DNA from 3 places in the Streptomyces sp. NPDC048331 genome. Region 1 is predicted to be linked to each of the others. Evidence: riboswitches for the same ligand, from Rfam matches in the RefSeq annotation. Region 1 holds a riboswitch; each other region holds the start of a gene.

Region 1 (3,266 bases):
GGATGATGTCGTTGCCGCCCGCGCAGAAGGTCACCAGGTCCGGTGCGAGGGCCTTGGCCCTCGGGAGCTGGTCGGCCACGATCTGGTCGAGGAGCTTCCCCCGCACCGCCAGATTCGCATACCGGAAGTCATGCTCCTCGCGCTGATCGGCCAGGAGCACGGCGAGCCGGTCCGCCCAGCCGAGATAGGAATCCCCGGGTCCCGGGTCCCCCACACCCTCGGTGAAGCTGTCCCCGATCGCCGCGTACGAGCCGATGGTCTTGAGTTTGGTCGTCGTCGCTGCCACGGGACACCATCCTTCACTCCCGCAAGCAACCTACGCCAACGTAATAAGGGGTTGACGGACCGTGATCTCTACCACGCGGGGGATAAGGAATAAGTACACGTGAGGCCGGGACCCCCCTCGGGTCCCGGCCTCACGCGTGTCGGTGGTTCGACGGCGGGTGCCGTCAGAGGCTCGCGCCCTTGGAGCGGAGGTAGGCGATCGGGTCCAGGTCCGAGCCGTAGGACGGGGTCGTACGGATCTCGAAGTGCAGGTGCGGGCCGGTCGAGTTGCCGGTGGAGCCGGAGAGGCCGATGCTCTGCCCGGCGGTGACGCTCTGGCCGGAGGAGACGGAGAGCTGGGACAGGTGGGCGTACTGGGAGTACTTGCCGTCCGCGTGCCGGATGACGACCTCGTTGCCGTACGAGCCGCTCCAGCCGGCCGAGACCACGGTGCCCGCGCCGACCGCCTTGACGGTGGTGCCCATGCTCGCGATGAAGTCGACACCGGTGTGGTAGCCGGAGGACCACATGCTGCCGGCGACCTTGTACTGGGTGGAGATGCCACCGCCGACCGGGGCCACGAAGGCACCCGACCGCGGCGCTGCGGCCGGGGCCTCGGCCTGGGGCTCGGCGGCGGCCTCCGGCTGCGCCGGGGCGGCCCGCTCGGCCTGCTCGCGGACCGGCTTCGGCGCGGCCTGCTCGGCCGGCGCGGCGTCGGGCTCGGCCTCGGGGGCCGGGGCGGCCTCGGCCTCGGCCTCGGACGGAGCCGGCTCGCCGGGGCCGCCGAGGTGGAGCTTCAGGCCCGGGTGGATCAGCGACGGGTTGCCACCGACGGCCTCGCGGTTGTCGGCGTACAGCTGCTCCCAGCCGCCCGCCAGGTGGCGCTCGGCGGCGATCTTGGAGAGGTAGTCGCCCGGCACGACGGTGTAGACGGTCGGGGCGGACTGCACGGCGGCGGCGGGCGCCGACCGGAGAGCGAGGGGGGCCTGCGTCGCCACCGCGGGGGTCACCGCGGGGGCTGCGGTCGGGGCGCCGGCAGCGTGGGCGCCGGCGGCACCGATCAGCGGCAGGGCGAGGGCCGCGCCACCGGTTCCGGCGACGGCGAAGCCGCGGGAAAGGGAAAGGGACTTGGGACGGCGGTGCTTACCCTTTGCAGGCATGACGAATTCCTCTCCGGCGCCTGCGAGGTGAGCTGTCGGGTTCGGACTGGAGATGTCCGGCCGCACCTGTACGAGACATGAACGACTTCACCCCGAGCCGTCCCGGAGAAAAGATCCCCGGAACAGCGGCTTACCTGGTTCCCCCGCTCCTGCCGCGCGAATAGGTCGGATGCGGTTTCCGGGAGGCGGCAGGATTTGGCGGTCCACCCGGATCGATCGCGAAGGTAATCCCTTGCGGCCACACGGAACAAGCCGTGAATTCCCTGACGGAATCACAGGCATGAGGGACCGACGGAATTACCGTCACCCTCCGTCCATTCCGCACCGCCAACAGCCGCCCCGACGGGGCCATTCGCCTTCGACGATCAGGCACTCACGGTCACCGTATGATCTGGCTCACGGGGGCGCGCCCGATCTCGCCTCCGGATATGGCAAGTTGGCGCCAAGTAGTGTAATTCGGACAGAGGGCCCACGACGTGGCGGAGGAATCGCTTTGACCCAGCAGATACAGGAGCCGGAGCTGTCCGGAGTGCGCAATTTCCGCGATGTGGGCGGATTGCCGACTTCTGACGGACGAACGGTCAGGACGGGACGACTGTTCCGAAGCGGACATCTCGCACATGCCACCGAAAGTGATGCAGACTTCCTCGCCTCACTCGGCCTCCACACCATCTTCGACTTCCGCAACGGCGCCGACCACGCGCTGGAGGGGCCGGACGTCGAGCTGCCCGGCGTCCGGAACGTCAACATCCCGCTCTCGGACCCGGCGGACGGGCGGGAGTTCTGGCGGCTGGTCCGCGACGGCGACCTCGTGCAGCTCCGCGAGATCCTGGGCGACGGCAAGGCCGCGGCCCGGATGTCGAACTCGTACCGCGGGATCATCCGGCAGCGCACCGCCGAGCACAGTCGGGTCGTGCACGCCCTCGCCGAGGACAGCGTCCCCGCGCTCATGCACTGCGCGGCGGGCAAGGACCGGGCCGGCCTGTCGATCGCCGTCACCCTGCTCGCGCTGGGCGTCGAGCGCGCGGCGATCGTGAGGGACTACCTGGAGTCGAACGCCCCGCACCGCCGCTATCGCGTACGCCGCACCGACGAGTCGGCGAGCGCCCGCTCCCCTGAGGTGATGGAGCTGCTCGCGCCGCTCTTCGACGCCCGCGCCGAGTACCTGGTGGCCGCCTTCGACACCATCGACGAGGTCTGGGGCGGGGTGGACCGTTATCTGGCGGAGGGCCTCGGGCTGACGCCCGAGACCCTCGACCGACTGCGCGACCGGCTCCTCGTCTGACGCGGGCGGGACCGGCCGGACCGGTTCCGCCACGGGGTGGGTGGGCCGTCAGCGCGTGGCGACGGCCTGCTTCACCAGCGTCCTGCCGAAGTCCCAGATCAGTCCGGACCCGCCGTGCGCCTCGTCCATGACCTCACGGAAGGCGCCCACGAACCGGTCCACGTCCTCCTCGTCCACGATCAGCGGCGGGATCAGCTTGATCACCTCCAGGTGGTCCCCGGAGACCTGGGTGAGGATCCGGTGCTTCTGCAGCAGGGGCACCACGACCATCTGCGCGAAGAGCCCCTTGCGGGCCGCCTGCAGCATGGCCCACCGGCTGCGCAGGCCCAGCGAGGACGGCCGGCCGAACTCGATGCCGATCATCAGCCCGCGCCCCCGCACCTCGTGCAGCAGCTCGTACTCGTCCACCAGCGCGGCGAGGCGCCCGCGGAGCAGGTCGCCCATGACCCGGGCGTTCGCCACGACCTCCTCGTCCTCCATGACGGACAGGACCGCGAGGCCCGCCGCCATGGCCTGGGCGTTGGAACCGAAGCTCGCGGAGTGCACGAGCACCCGGT
Region 2 (3,266 bases), on a different contig from region 1:
GGCATCCACTACTGCCTGGGTGCTCCGCTCGCACGACTTGAAGGGCAGACCGCGCTCGCGACTTTGCTGACGCGTCTGCCTGATCTGGAACTGGCTGTTCCGCCCCAAGACCTGCGCTGGCGTGGTGGGTTGATCATGCGAGGGCTACGTACTCTTCCCGTTCGATTCGCGGCTCAAAACACTTGCGCGAAACCTGATTAAAAGTCAGATCCGGCTTGAACTTGTGACAATCGTTCGAAGGCCGCTAGGTTCTGCCGTTACCCCGCTGTTATGCGAAAGGTGATCCCTCATGCTCTCCGGGAACGGCCGTCACAGACGCCCCCGCCAGGTCCCCGCGCTGGTCGTCACAGCCGGTGTCACTGGCTCCGCGTTGGCCATGCCTCTGCTGGCCGCCACCAGCGCCACCGCCGCCGACACGTCCACATGGGACAAGGTCGCCGAGTGCGAGAGCGGTGGCTCCTGGAGCGCCAACTTCGGCAGCGGCGCCTACGGCGGACTCCAGTTCACCCAGGAGGAATGGCAGAGCGCCGGCGGGCTCGAATTCGCCGAGCGCCCCGACCTGGCGAGCCGTTCGCAGCAGATCGCCGTGGCCGAGCGGGTGCTGGGCTCGACAGGGCCGCAGGCGTGGCCGCTGTGCGCGGCCTCGGCCGGCCTGGTCAAGGAGAGCCCCGCCGCACAGGTGGACCCCGGTCTGCCCGGCGGCCGGGGCCCGCTGACTCCCGCACCGTCCCGCCCGGACGACGCCGTTCCGTCGACCGGCGGCAGCAAGCCGTCCACGGACTACGGATCCCCGACCCCGGCCCCGGACCCGAGCCCGTCCAGCACCCCGTTCCTCATTCCCGACGCCCCGTCCATCGGACTGCCCGTCATGCCCGCCCCGGACGTCCCGACGACGCCCCCGGTCGACCCGACGGCCCCGGTGCAGCCGGGCGACCCGACCGATACGCCGACCCCCGTCGACCCGACGGCGCCGACGCAGCCGGTCGACCCGACCGCGCCGCCCACCACCGCGCCCGTCACGCCGGGGCTGCCCCCGGTCGACCCGACGGCCCCCGTGACCCCGGTGGTCCCGCAGACCACCGGTGCCACTCCGGTCGAGGGCAACGGCAAGCACCGCGGTGCGCCGGAGGCCGACCCGTCGGCTCTGCCTGACGCCTCGTCGAACCCCGTCTACACGGTCCAGGCGGGCGACAGCCTGGCGACCATCGCGGTTGCCAAGGGCGTAAAGGGGGGCTGGAACGGTCTCTACCAGGCCAATGAGCAGGTCATCGGCGAGGACGCCGACCTCATCAAGCCGGGTCAGAACCTGGATCTAACCCCGCAATAAGGACAGTTCAGTTATCCGGAAAGAGTCGAATGTCGGATTTCTGTAAGTGAGACATGTGTCTCTTCCGGTCAACTGGCGTGTCTCGCCCAGGGCATTGCGCAAACCCTGCCCTCACCTGCGCAAACACCCCTGCGAGGGACGCAAGTAGGGGTCGTTTCTCCCCGATGTTGCTCGTTGAACATCGGGGAGAGACCTGTCTACCTTCTGAATCGCTCGCCACCGCGAGCTCCTTCGACCGCATCGCCGAATCCTGCCGGCGGACGGGGGGAACAGTCGTCGCGTCAAGCGCCGAAGGCAGGAGCGGGGGAACCAAGGTAGGTGCCGGGAGCGGCCGTTGAGAGACGGTCACGCCACCGGCTTGGGGTCAAGACGTGCGCTAGGTCGCACGGCCGGGCAACTCACTCGCCCGAACCCGACAGCTCACCTCGTAGGCGTCGGTGAGGAGAAACTCCATGCTGCTTTCCGGCAAGGGCAAGCACCGTCGCGGTACTGCAATCGAGCGGTCTGTCCGGATCGTCACGCTCGCCGGTGTCGCCGGTGTGGCCGTGGCCGCCCCCCTGATGGCCGCGGGCACCGCCAGCGCCGCCACCTCGTCCGAGTGGGACAAGGTCGCGCAGTGCGAGTCCGGTGGCAACTGGGCCATCAACACGGGCAACGGCTACTACGGCGGCCTGCAGTTCTCGCCCTCCACCTGGTCCGGCTTCGGCGGCAAGTCCTACGCCCCGCAGGCCAACCAGGCCACCAAGGCGCAGCAGATAGCCGTCGCGGAGAAGGTCCTCAAGAGCCAGGGCAAGGGCGCCTGGCCGTCCTGCGGCAAGGGTCTGTCGAACTCCTCCTACGCCGGTGGCGGCGCCGAGGCCCCGGCCTCCAAGCCGCAGTCGAAGCCGAAGCCGAAGGCCGAGACGAAGAAGACCGAGACCAAGAAGACCGAGACCAAGGTCGCGCCGAAGCAGGAGACCAAGCGTCCCGAGGCTCCGACCACCCGCTCCGAGCGCGCCGAGGCTCCGGTCGCGCCGAAGACCGGCAACGGCTCGTACGAGGTCAAGTCGGGCGACACCCTGGGCACCATCGCCGAGGCCAACGGCGTCAAGGGCGGCTGGCAGCAGCTGTTCGAGCTCAACAAGGACATCGTCGTGGACGCCGACCTGATCTACCCGGGTCAGAAGCTGAAGCTCAGCTGAACACCGCGGTAGCACCGCGGGAACATGTACGCGGCGTCAGCTGACACCGTGCAGGATTCCCACCGCCCGGCGCGTGCCTCACGCGCCGGGCGGTGCCGCGTTCGGCCCAGTAGCCCGATGATCAAGCGACCCTATGTCCCGGAAGAGGGGTATTCGGTCCCTTTTTCGTCCCAGGGTCCGGGCGGTCGGGCGGTCGAGTGCCCGGAGCCGGTTAGGCTCTAGGCGGCAAGGCCATCCCACGGCCTGACATGCCACCGCACACTCAGCGTCACATCCCAGAAGGAGATGCTCGTGCCGTCCATCGACGTCGTCGTAGCCCGGGAAATCCTGGACTCCCGAGGCAACCCCACGGTCGAGGTCGAGGTGGGCCTCGACGATGGCAGCACCGGCCGTGCTGCAGTTCCGTCCGGCGCCTCCACCGGTGCATTCGAGGCCATCGAGCTGCGTGACGGTGACCCCAACCGTTACTTCGGCAAGGGTGTCGAGAAGGCCGTCCTCGCCGTCATCGAGCAGATCGGCCCGGAGCTCGTCGGCTACGACGCCACCGAGCAGCGGCTGATCGACCAGGCCATGTTCGACCTGGACGCCACCGACAACAAGGGCTCGCTCGGCGCCAACGCCATCCTCGGCGTGTCCCTGGCCGTCGCGCACGCCGCGTCCGAGGCCTCGGACCTTCCGCTCTTCCGCTACCTCGGCGGTCCGAACGCGCACCTGCTGCCCGTTCCGATGATGAACATCCTCAACGGTGGGTCGCACGC
Region 3 (3,266 bases), on a different contig from region 1:
AGCCGTGGGCCTTCCCGGCCCCCGACCGCGGGCAGCTGTCCAACGGGCTGACCCTGCTGCGCTGCCACCGGCCGGGCCAGCAGGTCGTCGCGGTCGAGGTCAACCTCGCCGCCCCGCTGGACGCCGAGCCCGAGGGCCTGGACGGCGTGGCGACCATCATGGCGCGGGCCTTCTCCGAGGGCACCGACAAGCACTCGGCCGAGGAGTTCGCGGCCGAGCTGGAGCGCTGCGGCGCCACCTTGGACGCGCACGCCGACCACCCGGGCCTGCGGGTCTCGCTGGAGGTGCCGGCCTCCCGGCTGCCCAAGGCGCTCGGCCTGCTCGCCGAGGCGCTGCGCGCCCCGGCCTTCGCCGACGCCGAGGTCGACCGGCTGGTGCGCAACCGGCTCGACGAGATCCCGCACGAGCTCGCCAACCCGCAGCGCCGCGCGGCCAAGCAGCTCTCCAAGGAGCTCTTCCCGGCCGACCTGCGGATGTCCCGGCCGCGCCAGGGCACCGAGGAGACCGTCGCCCGGATCGACTCCGCCGCGGTACGCGCCTTCTACGAGGCCCACGTACGCCCCGCCACCGCCACCGCGGTGGTCGTCGGCGACCTGACCGGCATCGACCTGGACGCCGTGCTCGCGGACACCCTGGGTGCCTGGACGGGCAACACCGCCGCCGCCCGCCCGGTGCCGCCGGTGACCGCCGACGACACCGGCCGCGTGGTCATCGTGGACCGGCCCGGTGCGGTCCAGACGCAGCTGCTGATCGGCCGGATCGGGGCGGACCGTCACGACCGGGTGTGGGCGGCCCAGGTGCTGGGCACGTACTGCCTCGGCGGCACCCTCACCTCGCGCCTGGACAAGGTGCTGCGCGAGGAGAAGGGGTACACCTACGGCGTGCGCGCCTTCGGCCAGGTGCTGCGCTCCACCGCCGACGGCAAGGGCGCCTCCATGCTCGCCATCAGCGGCTCGGTGGACACCCCGAACACCGGACCGGCGCTGGAGGACCTCTGGAAGGTGCTGCGCACCCTCGCCGAGGGCGGTCTGACCGACGCCGAACGCGATGTCGCCGTGCAGAACTTGGTGGGCGTGGCCCCGCTGAAGTTCGAGACGGCCGCCTCGGTCGCGGGCACCCTCGCCGACCAGGTCGAGCAGGAACTGCCGGACGACTACCAGGCGCAGTTGTACGCCCAGCTCGCCGCGACGGGCACCGTGGAGGCGACCACGGCGGTCGTTCAGGCCTTCCCCGCGGACCGGCTGGTCACCGTCCTGGTGGGCGACGCGGCGGTCATCGAGGAGCCCGTACGGGCCCTTGGGATCGGCGAGGTCTCGGTCGTCTCCAACTGACGGTCGGGTGACGGCCCCTTGAGGGCCGGCCGAGGCTTTCGGCAAGGGGTTCTGGTGACTTGTCACCAGAACCCCTTTTGTCCGTTTAGTGGTGAGGTTGCTTGTATGCGGTGTGGCGTACGCAACAAAAAGCCGTGTCTGTTTGGCGATTGACTGATGATCCGCCTAGCGTCGGCCGTGCTGTTCGTCAGTTGTGCCCGCCGCACCCGCGGCACCGGACAGCGATCGCCGAGTCCCCGTCAGGCGCGAGCCTGGGGAGCCGGGGACCCACATGAGTCCCTGGGGTGAATCGGACCCCCTCGCAAGAGGAGGCCCGTAGGAGACCTTCCTGCTCCGAACCCGTCAGCTAACCCGGTAGGCGAGAAGGAAGGAAAGGATCAAACCCTTCATGGCGTTTGGCAGTCGTCCCGCTGGTACCGGTAAGCACCGTGGCTCCAGCCGTCTGAGCAAGAAGACCGCCGGTTACGCCGGTATCGCCGCGATCGCCACCACGGGTGTCGTCGGCTCCCTCGCCGCCCCGGCCTTCGCCGCGGACAACCACAGCAGCACCATCGGCCAGGACAACGGCCTCGGTGCCGTCGTCGTCGCCGAGGACCTTGCGGGTGACATCGCCGACCAGGCCGAGTCCCAGCACCGCGTCGCCGAGCAGGACGCCGTCAAGGCGCAGGCCGAGGCCGACGCGAAGCAGCGGGCCGCCGAGGCCAAGCGCATGGCCGAGGCCAAGGCGAAGGCCGAGCGCGAGGCCGCCGAGCGCGCCGCCCGCGAGGAGGAGCGCAAGCGCCTCAACACCTTCGTCGCCCCGGTGGACGGCTCGTACGTCAGCACGCAGTACCACGCGGGCGGCGGCATGTGGTCCTCCGGCAGCCACACGGGCATCGACTTCCACGCCGCCTCCGGCACCTCGGTCCACGCGGTGGGCCTGGGTACCGTCGTCGAGGCCGGCTGGGGTGGCGCGTACGGCAACAACGTCGTCATCAAGCACAACGACGGCACCTACACCCAGTACGGGCACCTGTCCTCGCTGAACGTCTCCGTCGGCCAGCAGGTCACCCCGGGCCAGCAGATCGGTCTGTCGGGCTCCACCGGCAACTCCAGCGGCCCGCACCTGCACTTCGAGGCCCGCACGGGCTCGCAGTACGGCTCGGACATCGACCCGATCTCGTACCTCCGCTCGCACGGCGTCGGTCTCTGACCTCACGCCCCGCGCCTCGCGCCGCTTCACCGAAGACCCCGGCTCTCCGAGTCGGGGTCTTTGTTTTTGCGCCTTCGTGCAAATGTTTCGTATTTCCGGCCGCTCTCGGAAATTATCGTGTGTTGCAATAGGGTCGCAGCACGCGCATGTGCGTGCAATGACGCTGCAGTCGGAAATAGGCGGAGGTTCGGTCTTGCGTATTCCTGCGCACGCGGTATGCACGGCGATCCGCGACGACATCGTCTCCGGGGTGTTCGAGCCGGGCGGCCGGCTGACCGAGGAGGTGCTGGCCCGCCGGTACGGCGTGTCACGCGTCCCGGTGCGCGAGGCCCTGCGGACCCTGGAGTCGGAGGGGTTCGTGACCACGCGGCGCCATGCTGGGGCGTGCGTGGCCGAGCCGACCGAGCAGGAGGCCGCGGACCTGCTGGAGCTGCGGATGCTCCTGGAGCCGCTGGCCGCCGCGCGAGCCGCCCGACGGCGCACCGACGCACACCTCAAGGTGCTGCGCGGACTGGTCAGGCTGGGGCAGGAACGGGCCAGGCGGGGCCAGGGGGAGGATCTGCGGTCCCTGGGCGGATGGTTCCACGAGACGCTCGCCCAGGCCTCCGGCAGCCCGGGGCTGATCGCGCTGCTCACGCAGATGCGGCACAAGATCGCGTGGATGTACGTGGTGGACGCGCCGGCCCGGCCCGTGGAGTCCTGGGCGGAGCACGGTGCGGTCGTGGACGCGGTGGCGCGCGGCG

The links. A riboswitch is a leader RNA that binds a small molecule or an ion and turns the genes downstream of it on or off. The one in region 1 is predicted to bind cyclic di-AMP.
Region 2: linked by a shared signal. The riboswitch ahead of ACGFYY_RS31810 (transglycosylase family protein) and the one ahead of ACGFYY_RS12550 (peptidoglycan DD-metalloendopeptidase family protein) in region 1 are both predicted to bind cyclic di-AMP.
Region 3: linked by a shared signal. The riboswitch ahead of ACGFYY_RS13975 (M23 family metallopeptidase) and the one ahead of ACGFYY_RS12550 (peptidoglycan DD-metalloendopeptidase family protein) in region 1 are both predicted to bind cyclic di-AMP.

The regions. Positions count from the first base shown of each region.
Region 1 covers NZ_JBICYT010000006.1:166,012-169,277, reverse strand. The annotation lists gene ACGFYY_RS12555 (SGNH/GDSL hydrolase family protein) at 1-286, opposite strand, end outside; gene ACGFYY_RS12550 (peptidoglycan DD-metalloendopeptidase family protein) at 450-1,424, opposite strand; cyclic di-AMP (ydaO/yuaA leader) riboswitch at 1,429-1,625, opposite strand; gene ACGFYY_RS12545 (tyrosine-protein phosphatase) at 1,918-2,709, shown strand; gene ACGFYY_RS12540 (aspartate aminotransferase family protein) at 2,758-3,266, opposite strand, start outside.
Region 2 covers NZ_JBICYT010000030.1:12,204-15,469, forward strand. The annotation lists gene ACGFYY_RS31800 (cytochrome P450) at 1-201, shown strand, start outside; gene ACGFYY_RS31805 (transglycosylase family protein) at 290-1,327, shown strand; cyclic di-AMP (ydaO/yuaA leader) riboswitch at 1,604-1,776, shown strand; gene ACGFYY_RS31810 (transglycosylase family protein) at 1,780-2,508, shown strand; gene eno (phosphopyruvate hydratase) at 2,794-3,266, shown strand, end outside.
Region 3 covers NZ_JBICYT010000007.1:217,531-220,796, forward strand. The annotation lists gene ACGFYY_RS13970 (pitrilysin family protein) at 1-1,331, shown strand, start outside; cyclic di-AMP (ydaO/yuaA leader) riboswitch at 1,548-1,707, shown strand; gene ACGFYY_RS13975 (M23 family metallopeptidase) at 1,720-2,523, shown strand; gene ACGFYY_RS13980 (GntR family transcriptional regulator) at 2,717-3,266, shown strand, end outside.